One region of the Streptomyces dangxiongensis genome, then DNA from elsewhere that is predicted to be linked to it. Evidence: predicted binding sites of a transcription regulator. Region 1 holds the regulator's gene; the other holds the start of a gene.
The links. The regulator HspR, encoded in region 1, represses chaperone genes until heat shock. The targets are predictions, from matches to a motif close to TTGAGNNNNNNNNNCTCAA.
Positions count from the first base shown of each region.

Region 1 (4,416 bases):
GGACCTCGGCACCGGCAAGGAGCAGAAGATGACCGTCACCGGCGGCTCCTCGCTCCCGAAGGACGAGGTCGACCGCATGCGCGAGGAGGCCGAGCGCTACGCGGAGGAGGACCACAAGCGCCGCGAGGCCGCCGAGGCCCGCAACCAGGGCGAGCAGCTCGTCTACCAGACCGAGAAGTTCCTCAAGGACAACGAGGACAAGGTCCCCGGCGAGATCAGGACCGAGGTCGAGGCCGCCGTCGGCGAGCTGAAGGAAGCCCTCAAGGGCGAGGACACCGGCGAGATCCGCTCCGCCACGGAGAAGGTCGCCGCCGTCTCGCAGAAGCTGGGCCAGGCGCTGTACGCCGACGCCCAGGGCGCCCAGGCCGCCGGTGGCGCGTCCGCCGGTGCCGGTGAGGCCAAGGCCGACGACGACGTCGTCGACGCCGAGATCGTGGACGACGAGCGCAAGGACGGTGCCGCGTGACGGAGGAGACCCCGGGTTTCGAGGAGAAGCCCGACGTCCCCTCCGGCGCCACCCCCGACGACGCCGAACCGAAGGCCGCTCCCGATGAGGGAGCGGCCCCGGCCGGGGACGTAAGTGCAGATGCAGGCCTGGTGGCCGAGCTGGACCAGGTGCGTACGGCGCTCGGCGAGCGCACGGCGGACCTCCAGCGCCTCCAGGCCGAGTACCAGAACTACCGCCGCCGCGTCGACCGGGACCGGGCCGCGGTCAAGGAGATCGCCATCGCGAACCTCCTGACCGAGCTCCTGCCCGTGCTCGACGACATCGGCCGCGCGCGGGAACACGGCGAACTGGTCGGCGGCTTCAAGTCGGTGGCCGAGTCGCTGGAGACCGTCGCGGCCAAGATGGGCCTCCAGCAGTTCGGCAAGGAGGGCGAGCCCTTCGACCCGACGATCCACGAGGCCCTGATGCACTCCTACGCGCCGGACGTCACCGAGACGACCTGCGTGGCGATCCTCCAGCCGGGGTACCGCATCGGCGAGCGCACCATCCGCCCCGCGCGGGTGGCCGTCGCCGAGCCGCAGCCCGGCGCGCAGACCGTCAAGGCGGAGGATGCCGAGGAGACCGCGGCGGCCGACGACAAGGAGAGCGGTGGCCCGGACGAGGGCTGACGTGAGGACCCGGGGGAAGGAGGGACGTCGAGGATGAGTACCAAGGACTTCATCGAGAAGGACTACTACAAGGTCCTCGGCGTCCCCAAGGACGCCACCGAGGCCGAGATCAAGAAGGCGTACCGCAAGCTCGCCCGCGAGTTCCACCCGGACGCCAACAAGGGCAACGCCAAGGCGGAGGAGCGCTTCAAGGAGATCTCCGAGGCGAACGACATCCTCGGCGACGCCAAGAAGCGCAAGGAGTACGACGAGGCACGCGCCCTGTTCGGCAACGGCGGCTTCCGCCCCGGGCCGGGCGCGGCCGGCGGCTCCTTCAACTTCGACCTGGGCGACCTGTTCGGCGGCGGAGGGGGCACCACCCAGGCCGGCGGCTTCGGCGGCGGCATCGGTGATGTCTTCGGTGGCCTCTTCAACCGCGGCGGCACCGCGGGCACCCGTACCCAGCCCCGGCGCGGCCAGGACGTCGAGTCCGAGGTCACGCTGAGCTTCACGGAGGCCATCGAGGGCGCCACGGTGCCCCTCAGGATGTCCTCCCAGGCGCCCTGCAAGGCCTGTTCGGGCACCGGCGACAAGAACGGCACACCGCGCGTGTGCCCGACCTGCGTCGGCACCGGGCAGGTCGCCCGGGGCTCGGGCGGCGGCTTCTCGCTCACCGATCCCTGCCCCGACTGCAAGGGCCGCGGCCTGATCGCCGAGCACCCCTGCATGGAGTGCAAGGGCAGCGGGCGCGCCAAGTCCTCCCGCACGATGCAGGTCCGCATCCCGGCGGGCGTCACCGACGGGCAGCGCATCCGGCTGCGCGGCAAGGGCGCGCCCGGCGAGCGGGGCGGCCCGGCGGGCGACCTGTACGTGGCCGTGCACGTCGGCGAGCACCCGGTGTTCGGGCGCAAGGGCGACAACCTCACCGTCACCGTGCCGGTGACGTTCGCGGAGGCGGCCCTCGGCGGTGAGGTGCGGGTGCCGACCCTGGGCGGTCCGCCCGTCACCCTGAAGCTGCCCCCCGGCACCCCGAACGGTCGTACGATGCGGGCGCGGGGCAAGGGCGCGGTCCGCAAGGACGGCACCCGCGGCGACCTGTTGGTCACCGTCGAGGTGAGTGTCCCGCAGGACCTGTCGGGGAAGGCTCGTGACGCACTGGAGGCGTATCGCGAGGCGACCGCGGGCGAGGACCCGCGGGCGGAGCTGTTCGAGGCCGCGAAGGGAGCTTGAGAGTGATGGACGGCCGTCGGCGCAACCCCTATGAACTGACCGAGGAGACCCCGGTCTACGTCATCTCGGTGGCGGCCCAGCTCTCCGGACTCCACCCGCAGACGCTGCGCCAGTACGACCGCCTGGGCCTCGTCTCGCCGGACCGCACCGCGGGCCGGGGCCGGCGCTACTCGGCCCGTGACATCGAACTGCTCCGCCAGGTGCAGCAGTTGTCGCAGGACGAAGGCGTCAACCTGGCCGGCATCAAGCGCATCATCGAACTGGAGAACCAGGTCGCCGCGCTCCAGTCCCGCGTCGCGGAGCTGGAGTCGGCCCTGGACGGCGCGGCGACGGCCATGCGGCAGCGCGAGGCCGCCGTGCACGCCTCCTACCGGCGCGACCTGGTGCCGTACCAGGAGGTCCAGCAGACCAGCGCGCTGGTGGTGTGGCGGCCCAAGCGGCAGCAGCAGGACTGAGCTGAGCGGACCGAGCGGCGGCCGGCAGGACCGGACGTGGCCGACAGGGGCCGGCGGGAGCGATCCCGCCGGCCCCTTCCGTGTGCCCGGCGGCGTCGGCGCCCCGCCCGTGACGGCCTTGGATCTGGCTGGGTTTGTTCGCTCTCCTGATCGAGTCGATGTGCGTCCCGGACGTCCTCGATCACGGGACGTAGCGGACCGGGCAGGTTGTACGGAACTTTGCCGACGCGTGAACTCCCCTTGGATGAAGGGTCCGTAAAGGGCATTTGAAGGGGGTTTCGCGGAACCTCCACAGGGTCACCTGTGCGTGGCGTTGCGCACTCGTTAAGTGATTCTTCTTGACGCCGGGTAGGGCCTCCGCGTTGTCTTTTCAGACACCTGGGTCGTATTGCAGCACCCACGTCCGGAACGCACCTGAAGTGAGCCCTCGCATGCGCCGTATCGCCATATCCGTGGCCGCGTCCACGATGACCCTCTCGCTCGCCGGCTGTGGCGTGCTGAACGCGACGGGGGACGGAGCGAGCGCGAGCCCGACCAAGGGCAACGACATCACCGTGGGCCTGCTGCTTCCCGAGACGGCCAACACCCGCTACGAGAAGTTCGACTACCCCATCATCAAGGACAAGGTGGCCGAACTCACCAAGAAGCAGGGCAAGGTGGAGTACGCCAACGCCGACGCGAGCGCCACCCGCCAGGCCGAGCAGCTCCAGAACATGATCGACGACAAGGTCGACGTCATCCTGCTCGACGCCGTGGACGCGCACGTCATCGCCCCCGGGGTGAAGAAGGCCAAGGACGCGGGCATCCCGGTCATCGCCTACGACCGCCTCGCCGAGGGCCCGATCGACGCCTACGTCTCCTTCGACAACGAACTCGTCGGCGAGGTGCAGGGCCGCACCCTGCTGGAGGCGCTGGGTTCGGGCGTCGACACCTCCGACAAGATCGTCATGATGAACGGCTCGTCCACCGACCCGAACGCCAAGCAGTTCAAGGAGGGCGCGCTCTCCGAGCTGAACGGCAAGGTGGACATCGCGGCGAGCTTCGACACCGTGGGCTGGAAGCCGGAGAACGCCGAGACCAACATGGCCAAGGCGATCGCGCAGATCGGCAAGGGCAACATCGCCGGTGTCTACTCCGCCAACGACGGCATGGCGGGCGGTGTCATCAAGGCCCTGAAGGCGGCCGGCGTCACCGCGCTGCCCCCGATCACCGGCCAGGACGCGGAACTGGACGGCGTCCAGCGGGTCGTGAGCGGCGAGCAGTACATGAGCGTCTACAAGTCCTACCCGGACGAGGCCGCCGCCGCCGCGCAGATCGCCGTCACCAAGATCCAGGGCAAGGACATCCAGTTCGACGCCCTCACCCAGGACCGGGTCGACAGCCCCACCGCCAAGGGCATCCCGTCCAAGCTGGTCCAGGTGAGCGCGCTGACCAGGAAGACCGTCAAGGGCACCGTCATCGAGGACGGCATCTACAGCGTCGAGGACATCTGCACCGCCAGGTACAAGGCGGCCTGCGCGGCGATCGGCCTGAAGTAACGGCGACGCCCCCGAGCCGTACGGCCGCCGGCCGTGCGGCTCGCCGGCATGTCACCGCCGCGGGTGACGGCCCCGCAGTGCCGACCGCACCAGCAGCT
Region 1 is NZ_CP033073.1:3,738,774-3,743,189, reverse strand. Features, by position in the region: gene dnaK (molecular chaperone DnaK) at 1-466, shown strand, start outside; gene grpE (nucleotide exchange factor GrpE) at 463-1,116, shown strand; gene dnaJ (molecular chaperone DnaJ) at 1,150-2,325, shown strand; gene D9753_RS16665 (heat shock protein transcriptional repressor HspR) at 2,331-2,780, shown strand; gene D9753_RS16660 (sugar ABC transporter substrate-binding protein) at 3,212-4,318, shown strand.

Region 2 (4,416 bases), 1.1 Mb from region 1:
GAGGCGTCCGCCCAGTCCCAGACCTCGGCCAGTAGCTGTTCCCGGGAGAGCACCGCGCGGGGGGTGTTCGCCAGGCACACCAGCAGGTCGAACTCGGTCGGCGTCAGATGGACGTCCTCCGCCTTCACCCGGACCCGGCGCTGCGCGTGGTCGATCTCCAGCTCGCCGAGGCGCAGTATGCCGGAGCGCGGGGTGGCGGCGGCGATCGTCGCCCGCTCCACCCGGCGCAGCAGCACGTGCACGCGTGCCGCCAGTTCCCGCATCGAGAACGGCTTGGTCATGTAGTCGTCGGCGCCGACGCCGAGCCCGACCAGCATGTCGGTCTCGTCGTCCCGCGCGGTGAGCATGAGCACCGGCACCGGGCGCTGGGCCTGCACGCGCCGGCAGACCTCCAGCCCGTCGAAGCCGGGCAGCATGATGTCGAGGATCAGCAGGTCGGGCTGCCAGGCCTCGGCCGTGTCGACGGCGGCGGGACCGTCGGCCGCCGTCTGCACCAGGAATCCCTCGGCACGGAGCCGGGCCGCGATGGCGTCGACGATCGTGAGGTCGTCCTCGACGACCAGCACCCGGCGCTGTGCGCCCGGGGTGGTCGTCGCCGCGCCGCTCTGGGAGGTGTGTGTCTGCTCCATCGCCCGCCCCTGTTGTTGCTTTCCGGAATCCGTGGGGTGATCCCATGTCTGCGTTTGACGCTTGAATGATCCGCGTCAGGGCAGCACATTACGGGGACTCGCCGGGCTGTCGCTATCCAGGCCGGACGGCGAGGTGCACAGCGTCCGGAACGCCCCGGGCAACGGGCACCTCTTCGGTACGCACCTGCCGGAATCCGGCATTCCGCAAGGTTCCTTCAAATTCCGGAGAGGGCTGCGCGGACCACACGGCCAGCACCCCGCCGGGTTTCAACACCCTTGCGCACGCCGCGAGTCCGGCCGGTGAGTAAAGGCTGTCGTTGTCCTCCGTGACGGTCCAGCCGGGCCCGTTGTCGATGTCGAGACACAGCGCGTCGAACGTGTCCGATGTCTCATTGACGTAAGCCACCAGATCCGCTTCCACGATCGTGGTGCGCCGGTCGGCGAGCGCGCCGCCGGACACCTCGGCCAGCGGCCCCCGCCGGTGCCAGCCGATGACGGCGGGCTCCCGCTCCACCACGGTGATCCGTCCCCACCCCGGATCGGCCGCCGCGTGTGCGAGCGAGAATCCCACGCCCAGCCCCCCGATCAGCACAGCCGGCTCGGGCCGCACGTCCAGCGCGGCCCGGGCGGCGTCGACCAGCAACCGCTCCGAGCGGCCGTCGGAGGTGTCCATCAGGAAGCATCCGTTGGCGATGATCTGCAGCAGCGGGCCGTGCCTGCGCAGCACCACCTCTCCGTACGGGCCGTCGCGCCGGTCCAGGACCAAGGGAGAGTCGTACAGGTCGGTCATGGCCCCATCCTGGCCCAATCGGGTCTGCCCTTCACGGGAATTGCGGACGGCGCGACGGCCGGCACCGGGAGGACGGTGTACGGACGCGACCGGGGCGTGAGAGGTTGCTGTGAATCGGCTCCCGCGTGGCCCCGGTCATGGACAGCGGCCCGCCGGACCCCAAGGGTGGAGCGGGACGGAAGGAGTGCCGCACCGTGGAACGGATCACGAAAGGCCCTGCGACGGCCGCGTCCCCGCCGCTGCCGGGCCCGCCCCTTCGCGGCGGCTCCGCCGCCGTCCCGCCCTCGCCGGCCACCGGCCTGCTGGACGGCGTGCCCCGCCAGCGCGGCGTCACGGCGGTGTCCGCCCCGGCCCCGGTCCCCGCGCGTCCGCCCGGACCTGCCGTACGGCCCTGGCACCTGCTGCCCACCCCGGCCGGCACCCCGTTCACCTTCGCCTACGCGACCGTCCTGGCCGTCACCTCCGTGATCGCGGCCATGGCTGCCCCCGCCCTGGTGCACGCCCTCCACCAGGGCTCCAGCACGGACGTCGCCCATCTGATACGCACGCCCCTGCCGGTGCTGGCGGCGAGCGCACTGTGGATCGCGGGCGGGATCGTCTCGCCGTACGCCGTCGCGTTCGTCCTGGTGCTCACCGCGCTGGAACGGCGCACGGGCGGGATGCGGGCCGCCTGCGTCTTCCTGGCCGGCCACGTCCTGGCCACCCTCGCCACCGAGGTCCCCGTCGGCCTCGCCGTCCTGGCCGGACACCTGCCCCCGACCTCCCTGCACCGCCTCGACTACGGCATCAGCTTCGGCGTCGCCGCCAGCATCGGCGCGCTGGCCGGCCTGCTCGGCCCCTGGCTCCGCTGGCCCCTGCTGGTGCCGGTGGCCGGAGCGCTCCTGGGCGACCTGTACGCCTACGCGGACCCCCTGACCAACTGGGGGCACCTCATCGCCCTGGCGACCGGCGTGGCCGCCTGGCCGCTGCTCCGGCGCCCGCACCGGCCGGCCTGAGCGGCCCGGGACCGTCCCCACCTGCACCGATTCCGTGATCGCTCACGGCGAACACACGGCCGGGAACATCCGGGGCAGCCCGAACATTGAGTCGGCATAGCTCAAGTTGACTGCCGAAGGGGAGATCATGGCTGCTGAGTCACCGGCGTTCACGCTCAACCTGCCGCTGCTGCCGCTCGACGACGAGGTCGTGCTGCCCGGCATGGTCGTTCCGCTGGACCTGAGTGACGCCGAGGTGCGGGCCGCGGTGGAGGCCGCGCAGGCCGCCGCGCCGGAACCCGGCAAGCCCACGGTGCTGCTGGTCCCGCGCATCGACGGCACGTACGCCGGCACCGGCGTCCTCGGCACGGTCGAGCAGGTCGGCCGGCTGGCCGACGGTGACCCCGGAGCCCTGATCCGCGGCCGGAGCCGGGTGCGCATCGGCGCCGGCACCACCGGCCCAGGCGCGCCGCTGTGGGTCGAGGGCGCCCGGATCCAGGAGAGCGTGCCCGAGCCGCTGCCGGGCCACGTCACCGAACTGGTCAAGGAGTACAAGGCGCTCGCCACCACGTGGCTGAAGAAGCGCGGCGCCTGGCAGGTCGTGGACCGCGTCCAGGCCATCGACGACGTGGCCGCGCTCGCCGACAACTCCGGCTACTCGCCCTTCCTCACGACCGACCAGAAGGTCGCCCTGCTGGAGACCGCCGACCCGGTGGCCCGGCTCCGGCTCGCCACCCAGCAGCTCCGCGACCACCTCGCCGAGCAGGACGTGGCCGAGACCATCGCCAAGGACGTCCAGGAGGGCGTCGACAAGCAGCAGCGCGAATTCCTGCTGCGCCGCCAGCTCGAGGCCGTCCGCAAGGAACTGCGCGAGCTGAACGGCGGGAACGGCAAGGATTCCGCCGAGGAGTCCGACGACTACCGCGCCCGCGTGGAGGCCGCCGACCTGCCCGAGAAGGTGCGCGAGGCCGCCCTGAAGGAGGTCGACAAGCTGGAGCGCGCCTCCGACCAGTCGCCCGAGGGGTCCTGGATCCGCACCTGGCTGGACACCGTCCTGGAGATGCCGTGGAACGAGCGGACCGAGGACGCCTACGACATCCGGGGCGCCAAGGCCGTGCTGGACGCCGAGCACGCCGGCCTGGAGGACGTCAAGGAGCGCATCACCGAGTACCTGGCCGTGCGCAAGCGGCGCGGTGACCGGGGGCTCGGTGTGATCGGCGGGCGGCGCGGCGGTGCCGTGCTCGCGCTCGTAGGTCCGCCGGGGGTCGGCAAGACCTCGCTCGGCCAGTCGGTCGCCCACGCCATGGGACGCACGTTCGTCCGCGTCGCCCTCGGCGGCGTCCGTGACGAGGCGGAGATCCGCGGCCACCGCCGTACGTACGTCGGCGCGCTGCCCGGCCGCATCGTGCGGGCCGTCAAGGAGGCCGGGTCCATGAACCCGGTGGTTCTGCTCGACGAGATCGACAAGGTGGGCTCGGACTTCCGCGGCGACCCGGCGGCGGCCCTCCTGGAGGTGCTGGATCCGGCGCAGAACCACACCTTCCGGGATCACTACCTGGAGGTCGAGCTGGACCTGTCGGACGTGGTCTTCCTCGCCACCGCCAACGTCCTGGAGGCCATCCCGGAGGCGCTCGCCGACCGTATGGAGATCGTCCGGCTGGACGGCTACACCGAGGACGAGAAGGTCGTCATCGCCCGCGACCACCTGCTCCCGCGCCAACTGGAGAGGGCCGGCCTGCACGGGGACGAGGTCACGCTCGACGAGAGCGCGCTGCGCAGGCTCGCCGGCGAGTACACCCGCGAGGCGGGCGTGCGGACCCTGGAGCGGTCCATCGCCCGGCTGCTGCGCAAGATCGCCGCCCAGCACGAACTGGGCGAGCGGGAACTGCCGTTCACCGTGACGGACGGCGACCTGCGCGAGCTGATCGGCCGGCCGCACCACGTGCCCGAGTCCGCCCAGGACCCGGCCGAGCGCCGTACGGCCGTGCCCGGCGTGGCGACCGGCCTCGCGGTCACCGGCGCC
Region 2 is NZ_CP033073.1:2,668,388-2,672,803, reverse strand. Features, by position in the region: gene D9753_RS11660 (response regulator transcription factor) at 1-629, opposite strand, end outside; gene D9753_RS11655 (spermine/spermidine synthase domain-containing protein) at 742-1,419, opposite strand; gene D9753_RS11650 (rhomboid-like protein) at 1,614-2,414, shown strand; gene lon (endopeptidase La) at 2,542-4,416, shown strand, end outside.
Region 2: lon (endopeptidase La) is a predicted target of HspR. The motif match lies at 2,501-2,519, and genes of this name have one in related genera.